Regions from separate parts of the Variovorax sp. OK605 genome, predicted to be linked through region 2. Evidence: predicted binding sites of a transcription regulator. Region 2 holds the regulator's gene; each other region holds the start of a gene.
What was found. Region 2 encodes sigma-54, which starts transcription at its own class of promoters, with help from an activator protein. Its sites were predicted from a motif close to TGGCANGNAANCTGCTTT; they were not measured.

Region 1: a site for sigma-54 is predicted at 2,558-2,575, ahead of BM013_RS13950 (TorF family putative porin). Genes of this name have one in related genera too.
Region 3: a site for sigma-54 is predicted at 2,347-2,364, ahead of BM013_RS32105 (isopenicillin N synthase family dioxygenase). Genes of this name have one in related genera too.

The regions. Positions count from the first base shown of each region.
Region 1 is NZ_FOWL01000004.1:531,805-536,076, reverse strand. Features, by position in the region: gene BM013_RS13960 (P-loop NTPase fold protein) at 1-830, shown strand, start outside; gene BM013_RS13955 (YifB family Mg chelatase-like AAA ATPase) at 840-2,402, opposite strand; gene BM013_RS13950 (TorF family putative porin) at 2,622-3,494, shown strand; gene glnK (P-II family nitrogen regulator) at 3,562-3,900, shown strand; gene BM013_RS13940 (ammonium transporter) at 3,930-4,272, shown strand, end outside.
Region 2 is NZ_FOWL01000004.1:159,890-164,161, forward strand. Features, by position in the region: gene BM013_RS12275 (phospholipase D family protein) at 1-891, opposite strand, end outside; gene rpoN (RNA polymerase factor sigma-54) at 902-2,503, opposite strand; gene lptB (LPS export ABC transporter ATP-binding protein) at 2,522-3,316, opposite strand; gene lptA (lipopolysaccharide transport periplasmic protein LptA) at 3,313-4,029, opposite strand; gene BM013_RS12295 (thiol:disulfide interchange protein DsbA/DsbL) at 4,193-4,272, opposite strand, start outside.
Region 3 is NZ_FOWL01000017.1:52,702-56,973, reverse strand. Features, by position in the region: gene rutD (pyrimidine utilization protein D) at 1-70, shown strand, start outside; gene BM013_RS32120 (malonic semialdehyde reductase) at 67-663, shown strand; gene rutF (NADH-dependent FMN reductase RutF) at 676-1,233, shown strand; gene rutR (HTH-type transcriptional regulator RutR) at 1,485-2,189, opposite strand; gene BM013_RS32105 (isopenicillin N synthase family dioxygenase) at 2,397-3,398, shown strand; gene BM013_RS32100 (VOC family protein) at 3,427-3,813, shown strand; gene BM013_RS32095 (BMP family ABC transporter substrate-binding protein) at 3,885-4,272, shown strand, end outside.

The DNA of each region.
Region 1 (4,272 bases), 370 kb from region 2:
ACATCGACGACCTCGACCGCTGCGCGCCCGACAAGGTCGTCGAGGTGCTGCAGGCGGTGCACCTGCTGCTGACCTTCGAGCTGTTCGTGGTGCTGGTGGCGGTCGACGTGCGGTGGATCCGCAAGTCGCTCGCGGCGCAGTACCCCGCGCTGCTGGTCGCCGACAGGCGCGAGGACGGCGCCGACCCCGCCGGCCCCGCCGACCGCGCCCGTGATCGCGACGCCATCAGCGCTTCCGACTACCTGGAGAAGATCTTCCAGGTGCCTTACTGGGTGCGCCCGCTCGACGCCGAGGGCGCGCGCGGTTTCCTGCAGCACCGGTTGATTCCGTCCGACCAGCCGGGTGTGCCGCCCGTGCTCGTGCCCGCGGCGCCGCCGCTGGAGCGGCTGGACACGCGCACGCTGTCGATCGACGGCGACGAGTCGCGCTACATGAACGAGCTCGCGCCGTTCATCGGCCTGTCGCCCCGTCGCGTGCTGCGCTTCATGAACGTGTACCGCCTCGTCAAGGCGGGGCTCACGAGCGAGCGGCTGACGCTGCTGTCCTCGGGCGACTACCGCGCGCTGATGACGTTGCTGGCCGTCGCCACCGGCAGCCCCGACCTGATGCCCGCGTGGACCCGGCTGCTCGAAGGCGCGGTGCCGGGCGAGACGGTGGAAACGCTGCGCAGCCGCCTGCCCATGGAGGTGGCGCCGCCCGATGCGACGCTGCTGCTGTCAGGCGCGCTGAACGTCTACCAGGGAGCGGTGGGGCCGCAAGCCATCGGGGCGGTCGATGCGCTCAAGCGCTATGCGCGCACGGCGCAGCGCTATTCGTTCACCGGACGTTGAGGCAGCGCCTCATTTGCCCTGCACGCGCCCGAGCGCCCGGCGGTACTGCACGGCTTCCGCCACATGAACCCCCTGCACCGTGCCGGCCCCGGCCAGGTCGGCGATGGTGCGCGCCACCTTGAGCGCACGGTGCGTGCTGCGCGCCGACCAGCCCAGCTTGTTCGCCGCGTTGAACATGAACTGGCGCGCCGCCGCGTCGAGCGCGGCGTGCCTGTCGATGGCGCCGCCCTGCAGCGCCTGGTTGGCATGCCCCTGGCGCTGCATCGCGTGCGCGCGCGCAGCGACCACGCGCGCGCGGATGCTGTCGGTCGACTCGCCCGGCGGTGCGTCGAGCAGCAGCTGCGCCGACACCGCGGGCACCTCGATGTGCAGGTCGATGCGGTCCAGCAGCGGGCCGCTGAGCTTGGCCTGGTAGCGCAACACCTGGGCCGGCGTGCAGCGGCAGGCCCTCAGCGCGGAGCCCAGGTAGCCGCAGGGGCACGGGTTCATGGCCGCGATCAATTGGAAGCGCGCCGGGAACTCGGCGCTGCGCGCGGCGCGCGAGATGGTGATGGCGCCGGTCTCCAGCGGTTCGCGCAGCGCTTCGAGGGCGGAGCGTGCGAACTCGGGGAACTCGTCGAGAAAGAGCACCCCGTGGTGCGCCCGTGAAATCTCGCCGGGCCGCGGCGGTGCGCCGCCACCCACCATCGCCACCGCGCTCGAGGTGTGGTGCGGCGCCGAGGTCGGCCGGCACATCCACCGCTCGGCCGCGAAGCGCCCGCCGAGGCTGGTGACGGCGGCGCTTTCGAGTGCCTCGTCGACGCTCATGGCCGGCAGCAGGCCCGCGAAGCGGTGCGCGAGCATCGACTTGCCCGAGCCCGGCTCGCCCACCATCAACAGGCTGTGGCCGCCCGCCGCCGCGATCTCCAGCGCGCGCTTGGCGCCGGCGTGGCCCTTGACGTCGCACAGGTCGGCATAGCGCGGCGCGGGCGCGCCGGCCGCGGCCTCGATGCGTGCCCAGCCGTCGTGGTTGTCGTCCGCGGCAGGTTCTGCCTGCTGCGCCGCCGCGTCGTGGCCGGCAACGAACTGCCGCACCACGTCCAGCAGGTGCGCGGCGCCGTACACCTCGCCGCCGGGCACCAGCGCGGCCTCCTGCGCACTGTCCATGGGCAGCACCAACCTGGTGGCCACGCCGCGCGTGTGCAGCGCCAGCGCCATCGCCAATGCACCGCGAACGGGCCGCAGCTCGCCCGACAGCGAGAGTTCGCCGGCGAATTCGTGGCCGGCGAGGCGGGCGTTGTCGATCTGCCCGCTGGCCGCGAGGATGCCCAGGGCAATGGGCAGGTCGAAGCGGCCGGAGTCCTTCGGAAGGTCTGCCGGTGCCAGATTGACGGTGATCCTCTTGTTGTTCGGAAACTCCAGCCCCGCGTTCTGGATGGCCGAGCGCACCCGCTCGCGCGCCTCCTTGACCTCGGTTTCCGCCAGCCCGACCAGCGTGAAGCTGGGCAAGCCGTTCGCCAGATGCACCTCGACCGTGACACTGGCCGCTTCCAGCCCCAGCAAAGCGCGGCTTTGCACCAAAGACAGACTCATTCTTCTCCCTCTCCCCAAGATGGTGCGCCGTTGGTGGGCGCGCCGCCGTGGTGCAGCGCCTCGTGCAACTGCAACCACTCGCAACGAGGGTTGTAACGATTTGGCTCTCACGGAAAGGGCCGTCCGCCGTCTTGCACGGCCGTATTTGTGCAGTTTGGCACGCTCCCTGCTTTGAGCCTTCCAGGTCCCAACAACACACCACTTGCGAGGAGTTACCCGATGACGCACCGTACCGCCGCCAAGGCGCTGATCGTTCTGGCCACCGCCCTCACGGCTTCGGGCGCCGCCCTGGCGCAGGCCACGACCGACGCCGCAGCGGCCGCACCCGCCCCCGCACCGAACCTCACGGGGAACATCTCGCTGACCACGAACTACAAGTTCCGCGGCCAGGACCAGGACATGCTGGGCAAGAACGACTACGCCAAGACCAAGGGCTTCAAGCCGGCCATCCAGGGCGGCCTGGACTACGCCTTCGGCGACAGCGGCTTCTACGTGGGCAGCTGGAACTCCAGCGTCAACTGGCTCAAGGGCAACAGCATCGAGATGGACCTGTACGGTGGCTACAAGTTCAAGGCCGGCCCGCTGGACATGGACGTCGGTGCGCTCACCTACATCTACCCGGGCAACTCCTCGGGCAACACCACCGAGCTGTATGTCGCGGGCACCTACGCCAACGAAACCCTCGGTTCGTTCACCGCCAAGTACTCGCACACCGTGTCGAAGGACTACTTCGGCTACGCCGGCAACAAGGCCGGCTCGGGCCTGAAGGGCACCAACACCGGCTACCTGAACCTGGCCTACAGCAAGGAAATCGTGCCCAAGGTCACGCTGAAGGCAGCAGTGGGCTACACGAACATGTCCAGCGACATCCGCAGCCTGGGCTACAAGAGCTACGTCGACTACAACGTCGGTGCCAGCTACGACTTCGGCAACGGCCTGTCGCTGACCGGCTCGGTGCAGGGCGCGAACAAGAAGAGCTCGTACCTCGCCGTGAGCAACCCGGGCGTGGACTACGGCTTCGGCACCTTCGGCCAGACCACCTACTCGCCGAACAAGGCGCGCTTCATCCTCACGCTGACGAAGACGCTGTAAGCCACAGAACAACGAGGTGCGGCCCACGCTGCCGCACCGTTTCATTTCCATCCGAAGGAGAAAACTCATGAAGCTGGTCACAGCCATCATCAAACCGTTCAAGCTCGACGAGGTGCGCGAAGCACTGTCGGCCATCGGCGTGCAGGGGATCACCGTCACCGAGGTCAAGGGTTTCGGTCGCCAGAAAGGCCACACCGAGCTCTACCGCGGCGCCGAGTACGTGGTCGACTTCCTGCCCAAGGTCAAGATCGAAGCGGCCGTCTCCGACGACCTCGTCGATCGCGTGATCGAGGCCGTCGAGGGTGCTGCCCGCACCGGCAAGATCGGCGACGGCAAGATCTTTGTCTACAACCTCGAACAGGTCGTTCGCATCCGCACCGGCGAAACGGGCCGCGAAGCCCTCTGATCGAGTCCAGGCCCGAAAGAACAACGATTATGAAAAAACTGCTTGTCTCTCTTGCGTTCGGTTTGAGTGTGCTGGCTGCCGGCACCGCCGCCCTTGCACAAACGCCCGCTGCCCCGGCCGAAGCGCCTGCCGCTTCGGCACCCGCTGCCGCGGCGCCAGCCGCTCCCGCGGCCCCGGCCGCACCAGCTGCAGCCGACGCGGCCCCCGCCGCTGCGGCAGCCGCGGCGCCTGCCGCTGCTCCGGCACCGAAGATCGACTCCGGCGACACCGCCTGGATGCTGACCTCCACGCTGCTCGTGATCCTGATGACCATCCCCGGCCTGGCGCTGTTCTACGGCGGCCTCGGCCGCTCGAAGAACATGCTGTCGGTGC
Region 2 (4,272 bases):
CAGGGTCCAGATCAGGTTGAGCTTGCCGCTGTCCAGGTCGTCGGCCATCGGGCTGTAGCCCAGCAGGTCGTTGGGCGCGGGCGGCGGCGGGGGTGGCGTGGTGCCGGGCGCGGTGGCGGCCTCGAAGCGGCGCTGCAGCTCCTCGCGCGACAGGTCGCTGGCCACGACCGACGCCACCGGCCGCACGTAGACGCTGTTCCAGTACTGGTCGAACAGGCTGCCCAGCCGCGGCATCAGCGCGCCGGTGACGAAGGTGTCCAGGTCGAGGAAGTTCTCGCCCGCGGTGCGCCGGAAGTACTGGTTGCCGATGTTGCGTCCGCCCGCCACCGCCATCGCGCCGTCGGCGATGAACAGCTTGTTGTGCATGCGCCGGTTCACGCGGCTGAAGTCGAACAGCGACGCGGTGAAGCGCTTCAGGATGCTGCCGCGTCCGGCCGGGAACGGGTTGAACAGGCGCAGCTCCACGTTGGGCGTGGCGGCGAAGCCGCGCAGCAGCTCGTCCTCGCCCGAGGTGTAGAGGTCGTCCATGAGCAGCCGCACGCGCACGCCGCGCAGCGCGGCGTCGCGCAGGGTGCGCAGCAGGTAGCGGCCGGTCTCGTCGTTCTCGATCTGGTAGTACTGCACGTCGAGCGTGCGCTGCGCGCGGCGGGCCAGCTGGATGCGGGTGTCGAAGGCGAAGTCGCCGCCGGGCATCAGGCGAAAGCCGCTCAGGTCGGGGTCGGGCTGGGCAGCCAGCGCGATCTTGCCCAGCGCGGTGTCGGCCGACGCGGCCATGGCCTTGGTGGGCGGGCGCGGGGCCTCGTCGGGCAAGGTGGCGCAGCCGGAAAAAAACAGCACGGCAAGCAAAGCCGACATCCAATGCCCCCAGCGCGACATCGGGCGACGGCTCATCGGCGGCTTTCTACAGCGCCTTGCGCAGGTTGGCGGGGGCGATGCGCAGCGCTTCGCGGTACTTGGCCACGGTGCGGCGCGCGCACTCGATGCCCTGCTCCTTCAGCATCTCGGAGATCTGGCTGTCCGACAGCGGCTTCTTGATGCTCTCGGAGCTCACGAACTGCTTGATCAGCGCGCGCACCGCGGTGCTCGACGCGTTGCCGCCGGTCTCGGTGCCCAGCGCCGAGCCGAAGAAGTACTTGAGCTCGACCGTGCCGTACGGCGTGGACATGTACTTGGCGGTGGTCACGCGCGAGATGGTCGACTCGTGCAGGCCCAGCTCGTCGGCGATCTCGCGCAGCACCAGCGGGCGCATGGCGAGCTCGCCGTGCACGAAGTAGCTCTTCTGCCGCTCGACGATGGCGTTGCTCACGCGCAGGATGGTGTCGAAGCGCTGCTGGATGTTCTTGATGAACCAGCGCGCCTCCTGCAGCCGCTGCGACAGCGCCTGGCTGCCCTCGCCCTTGTGCGCTTTGAGCGCGCCGGCGTAGATGTCGTGCACGCGCAGGCGCGGCATGACCTCGGGGTTCAGCATGACGCGGAACTTGATGTTGGTGCCGCGGCCCGTCTTGGTGACGATCACGTCGGGAATGACGATGTTGCGCTCGACGTCCACGAAGCGCCGGCCTGGCTTGGGCTCCAGGCGCGCGATGATCTGCAGCGCCGAGCGCACCAGCTCCTCGTTGGTGCGGGTGAGCGTGGCCAGCCGCTTGAAGTCGCGCCGCGCGAGCAGCTCCATCGGCAGCTTGCAGATGGCGATGGCGGTCTTGCGGACCAGCGCTTGGTCGTCGCTCTCGTCCTCGCTGGCCAGCGCGCGCAGCTGGATGCTCAGGCATTCGCCCAGGTCGCGCGCGCCGACGCCGGCGGGCTCCAGGCTCTGCAGCAGGCCCAGCGCCACCTGGAAGTGGTGCACGAGGTCGTCGAACTGGTCGTTGTCGTCGCCGGCCAGGCCCGAGGCCAGCGCGGGCAGCGAGTCTTCGAGGTAGCCGTCGTCGTTGAGCGATTCGATCAGGAAGCGCAGCGCGGCGTTGTCGTTCTCGTTCAGCCGCAGGCTCAGCGCCTGGCGGTGCAGGAACGACTGCAGCGACTCCTGGCTGCGCGCGAGCTCGGTGGCGTCGGCGCGTTCGTCGTCGCCCAGGTTGTTCTGGCGCGCGGGCGCGTCGCTGCCCCACTCGCTGTCGTCGGGCGCCGCCATGTCGACGGTGCCGTCGCCTTCCCAGTCGGGCTCGCGCTCGGTGATTTCGGCGGCCGGGCCGTCGGACTCCGTGCTGCTGGTGCTGGTTTCCGTGGACGTGCTGGAGGTGCTTGCGGATGGAGTGAAGTCGCCCTCGCCGCCATCGGCGCTGTCGCCTGCGTCATCGCGCGGCACCGGCGCATCGGCCGTGTCGAGCCCGAACTCCTCGCGCGCCGCCTCTTCCGCGGTGCGCTCCAGGAACGGGTTCTCGTCCAGCATCTGCTCCACCTCCTGGCTCAGTTCGAGCGTGGAGAGTTGCAGCAGCCGAATGGACTGCTGGAGCTGGGGCGTCAGCGCAAGATGCTGCGAGACGCGAAGGGACAGCCCTTGCTTCATGGAGAACCCGACCCTCCCTTACATCCGGAAGTGCTCGCCGAGGTACACCCTGCGTACTTCGGCGTTGTCGACGATCTCCGAAGGCGTGCCTTGTGCCAGCACGTGCCCGTCGCTGATGATGAACGCGTGGTCGCAGATGCCCAGCGTCTCACGCACGTTGTGGTCGGTGATGAGCACGCCGATGCCACGTTCCTTCAGGAAACTGATGATCCGCTGGATCTCGATCACCGCGATCGGGTCGATACCGGCAAAGGGCTCGTCCAGCAGGATGAAGCGCGGCTGGGTGGCCAGCGCGCGCGCGATCTCGACGCGGCGGCGCTCGCCGCCCGACAGCGCCAGCGCGGGCGAATCGCGCAGATGGTCCACGCGCAGGTCGGCCAGCAGCTCGGACAGGCGCTCTTCGATGTGCTGCTTGGACAGCGCCGCCATCTTGCCGTTGGCGTCGGGCTCCTGCTGCAGCTCGAGCACGGCGCGCACGTTTTCCTCGACCGTGAGCTTGCGGAAGATCGAGGCTTCCTGCGGCAGGTAGCTCAGGCCCATGCGGGCGCGGCGGTGGATCGGCATGTGGGCGATCGGCTCGCCGTCGATGGTGATGTCGCCCGCGTCGGCACGCACCAGCCCGACGATCATGTAGAACGAAGTGGTCTTGCCCGCGCCGTTCGGCCCGAGCAGCCCGACGACTTCGCCCTTCTGCACGTCGAGAGAGACGTCCTTCACGACCGTGCGGCTGCCGTAGCTCTTCTTCAGGCCGCGCGCGACCAGGCGGCTGCCCGGCGTGCCGTTGGCGTCCTGCGTTCCAGCGGTTTCGATCACTTGCGGGTTTCTCCCTCGTCACTGAGCGTGGTGCTCGGGCGCAGGCCCTTGCCGGGCGCCGGGGTGGGTGCCGGCGGCGGCGCCTTGGCACCGGCCGGAGCGCCCGGAACGGCAGCGCCGGGCGCGGTCGCGGCCTTGGGGGTCAGGATGGTCTTCACGCGGCCACCCGGGGTGGACGCGTTGACGGCGGTGTTCGGCGGCACGGTGGAACCGTTGACCGTGTAGGTGTCGTTGCTCTGGTCGTAGACGATCAGCGCGCCCTGGCTCTCGTCGTTCGGCGTGGCGCCGAGCAGGCGGCGCATCACGGCGTTGCGGATGAACTTGACGTTGTCGGCGCGGCTGTCGTACTCGATGACTTCCGACTCGCCCTCGATCCACTCGTCGGGCGCGTTGCGCTTCTGCTTGTAGTAAGCGCGCTTGCCGGGTGCCGCGGTGACCACGCCGTACTGGTAGCCCTCGGCGTCCTGGCGCACGTCCAGGCGTGCGCCGCGGATGATGATCGTGCCCTTGGTGACCAGCACGTTGCCCGTGAACACGCTGGTCTGCTTCAGGTCGTCGTAACGCATGGCGTCCGACTCGATGTTCATCGGCTTGGTACGGTCGGCGGTCTCGGCCAGCGCGCCCGAAGCGAAGCCGGCCAGCAGGAGCGCGGCGGCGGCCAGGCGGCCGACGCGACGCAGGAGGGGAGTGGTGGGGTAAGAGTGCAATGTCATAGAGGCACGAAACTTGCTCGGCATTGTATGCGGCTGATTGCGTCAGCCCCGCACGCACAGATGAAAAAGCCCGCCGAGGCGGGCCAGGTATCCCTTGCAAAAAGGGAGAAGGCAGCGGCAGGAAATGCGCGCGGCCTCGGGCGTCAGCCCTTCTTTGCTTCGGTCAGCCCTTCTTTGCTTCGCCGACCAGATAGTTCACGACCTGAAGCACCTTGGTCATGTTACCGGCGGTCTCGCCATCCA
Region 3 (4,272 bases), on a different contig from region 2:
GTTCAACAGCACCCTGCTGGCCTTTCTTTCGCGGGTCGATGCGCCCGCGCCATCTCCTCTTCCCGCATGACCACTCGCACCACCCTCGACGACGCCGCGCTGTCGCTGCTCTTCACCGCCGCGCGCAGCCACAACGGCTGGACCGGTGAACCCGTCACCGACGCGCAGCTGCAGCAGATCTACACGCTCGCGAGCCTCGGCCCGACCTCGGCCAACTGCTCGCCCGCGCGCTTCGTGTTCGTGCGCACGCCCGAGGGCAAGGAGCGCCTCGCGCCCGCGCTCTCCAAAGGCAACCTCGACAAGACGATGGGCGCGCCCGTCACGGTCATCGCGGCGTGGGACCGCAAGTTCTACGACAAGCTGCCCACGCTGTTCCCGCACGCCGACGCGCGCAGCTGGTTCACCGGCAGCCCCGAGGCCGCGCACGAGACCGCCTTTCGCAACGCCAGCCTGCAGGCGGGCTACCTGCTGCTGGCCGCGCGCGCGGTGGGCCTGGACGCCGGCCCGATGTCGGGCTTCGACAAGGCGAAGGTCGACGCCGCCTTCTTCGAGGGCACCGACTGGAGCGTCAACTTCCTCATCAACCTCGGCCACGGCGACGCGTCGAAGGTGTTCGGGCGCCTGCCGCGCCTGCCCTTCGACGAAGCCTGCGTGCTGGCCTGACGGAGCCGCGACATGCTGAACACCATGGCCTCCCACACCGTTTCATCGAACCCGAACGGCATGCCGGCAGGATTGCCTGGACTTCCGAAAGCCGACTACCGCAATGCGATGGCGCGCCTGGGCGCGGCGGTGAACATCATCACCACCGACGGCCCCGCCGGCCGCGCGGGCTTCACGGCCTCGGCCGTGTGCAGCGTGACCGACGAACCGCCCACCTTGCTCGTGTGCCTGAACCGTTCGGCCTCGGTGTATCCGGCATTCAAGGCGAACGGCGTGCTGTGCGTGAACGTGCTGGCCGCGGGGCACCAGTCGCTGTCGGCATTGTTCGGCGGCAAGACGCCGATGGACGAACGCTTCGCGGCCGGCCGATGGAGCCGCAAGACGACCGGCTCGCCGATGCTCGACGACGCGGCCGTGTCCTTCGACTGCCGCGTGATGCACGCGACGAGCGCGGGCACGCACGACGTGCTGTTCTGCGAAGCGGTGTCGATCGCGATCGGCGGGGCGGCGCAAGGGTTGATCTACTTCGATCGCCGGTACCACGAGATCGCGGTGCCGCCGCAGCACTGACTGGCAGCCTCTTCTTTTCCCTCTTCTCCTCTTCTCCTCTTCTCCTCTTCCCCTCTCTCCCCCGCTCCCTTTCTTGTCCCCTCTCCCCTCGGGGAGAGGGTCAGGGTGAGGGGACAGCGGCACTTGCAAGAAGCAGCTGCGAATTCAACGCCGCGGCCCTCACCCCAGCCCTCTCCCCAAGGGGAGAGGGAGCAAGACCCGGCGACTTGCGTGATGCGGTTCTGCGTCGCACCCACAAGAAGATGCAAGCCTCAGCGCGGCGTAATCCCCTGCAGCACGATGCGCTGCACGTTCTCCACGGTCCGCTCGAAGAACGCCTCGTCATCGAGCGTGTGCCCCGACAGCGCCTGCACCTGCACGCCGAAATCCGCGTAGTGCTGCGTGATTGCCCACAGCGCGTAGATCAGGTGCTGCGGGTCGACGGGCGCCAGCTTGCCCGCTTCCACCCACGCAGCGATCACTTCCGACTTGCGCTCCACCAGCGTGCGCAACTCGCGGTCGAGTTCGTCGCGCAACAGCGGCGCACCCTGGATCATTTCAAGACAGAACAACCGCGACGCATCGGGCCGGTCGCGCGAGATCACGAGCTTGCGGCGGATGTAGTCGCCAATGGCCGTGCTCGGGTCCTGCTCGGCGCTGAAGCCGCGCAGCGGTTCGAGCCACAGCGCGAGCAGGTCGCGCAGCACGTTGACGTAGAGCTCTTCCTTGTTCGCGAAGTAATAGAGCAGGTTGCTCTTCGACACGTCGGCACGCGCGGCCACCTGGTCGATCGACGTGCCGTGCAGGCCGAAGCGCGAGAACAGGCCCAATGCCGCGCCAAGGATGGCGCTGCGCTTGTCCTCGATCTGGCGCAACCGGCGGTTCACCGCGGACGCGCTGCGCACCGCGGGTTTCGCACGCTTGCGCGCCGGGCTCTGCGTGCTGGCTGCTGCGGCCAGCGCCTTGGTCTTCGGCATCTTCCCTCGCTCTCTGTCGATCTCGGTTTTCGTACTGCGCACCACTGTAAGGCCAGGGTGCATCGCCTTGCGCCACAACGGCCTTCGCGAACCTCCGCAAGAAGCTCGCCGCGCACCATGCTGACGCGGCAATTGCGATTTGTCCATTTGGTCCAACTGGCACAGACGTTGCATGGAGAAAGGCATGCCAAGCATGAGGAACTCGCCATGACCCTGCTGTCCGTCCCGATCATCGATCTCGCGCCCTACTTCGCCGGCACGGCCGAAGGCAAGGCCGAGGTTGCAAGGAAAGTCGATGAAGCCTGCCGCAGCATCGGCTTCCTCGTCATCACCCACCACGGCATTGCGCCTTCGCTCATCTCGCGCGTGTCGTCGCTCTCGCGCAGCTTCTTCGACATGCCGCTGGGCGAGAAGCGCAAGGTCGACCGGCCGCGCGAGGACGCGGTGCGTGGCTACAGCGCGGTGGGCGAAGAAGGCCTCTCGTACAGCCTCGAAGAAGCCGCGCCCGGCGACCTGAAGGAGTCGTTCTCCATCGGCCCGTCGAACGTGCCCAACGACGACTACCACCGCGGCCCCGCAGCCGGCCCGCACTTCGAGCCCAACAGCTGGCCGCCCATCGACGGTTTCCGCGAAGCCTGCGAAGGCTACTTCGGGGCCATGAGCGATCTCTCGCGCTCGCTCATGCGCATCTTCGCGCTCGGGCTCTCGCTGCCGGAGACTTTCTTCGACGACAAGATCGACGAGCACATCAGCATGTTCCGCGTGCTGAGCTACCCGCCGCAGCGCGAGCAGCCGCTGCCCGGCCAGTTGCGCGCGGGCGCGCACAGCGACTACGGCAGCCTGACCATCGTGCTGCCCGACGACAAGGGCCTGCAGGTGTTCAACAAGGCCGGCCAGTGGGTCGACGTGCCGCAGGTCGAAGGCGGGCTGGTGGTCAACATCGCCGACCTCATGATGCAGTGGACCAACGACCAGTGGGTGTCCACGCTGCACCGCGTGACCAACCCGCCGTTCGAGGTGGCGAGCACCAACCGGCGCCAGTCGCTGGTGTTCTTCCACCAGCCCAACTACGACGCGATGGTCGAGTGCCTGCCGAGCTGCCTCGCGCCGGGCGAGCAGGCCAAGTACGCGCCCATTTCCTCGGGCGACCACCTGACCTCGAAGTTCGTCAAGCAGACGACCTTCGGCGGCACCAAGGCCACGGCCTGAACTGGACACCTGAGCACCTGAACCACGCATGGCCCATCTCTCCTACGTCAACGTCTTCGCAAAGGACGTGGTCGCCCTCAGCGGCTTCTACCAGCGCGTGTTCGGCTTCCCCGAGATCGAGGCGATCCGCTCGCCCATCTTCCGCGGGCTGGACACCGGCAGGTCGAGCCTGGGCTTCAACGCGCTCGACGCCTACGAGCTGCTGCACCTGGCGGAGTTCTCGGACACGCGCGGCGTGAAGTTCCTGCTGAACATCGACGTCGACAGCCAGGCCGACGTCGAGCGCATGGTGCCCGTCGCGCTCGAGGCCGGCGCCACGCTCGTCAAGGCGCCGTACGTCACTTACTACAACTGGTACCAGTCGGTGCTGCTCGACCCCGAGGGCAACGTGTTCCGCATCAACTTCATGATGTGACGCGCGCTGCCTTCGCTGCTTTGTTCTTCGCCCCTTCCATTCCTCCAAGCCTCTCCACCAAAGGTAGTTCCATGCAGTTGCGCACCCTCACTCCCGGCCTGGGCCTCGCGATGACCGTCGCGGCCGGCGGCGCGTTCTTCACCACGCTGCCCGCCGCGGCCGCCGACGGCTTCACGCTGAAGGACAAGCCGAAGATCGCGATGCTCTACTTCGGCCCGAAGAACGACGGCGGCTGGACGCAGGCCTTCGACGAGGCCCGCGTGAAGATCGAGAAGGAGATCGGCCAGAAGATCCAGTTCGTGGAGAACGTGCCCGAAGACGCCTCGGCCATCAAGCCCGCGGCCGAGAAGTTCATCCAGCGCGGCGCCAACATCGTGATCGGCACGGCCTTCGGCTATTCCGACAGCTTCAAGGACCTGGCCGCCAAGTACCCCGACGTGGCCTTCCTGAACGGCTCGG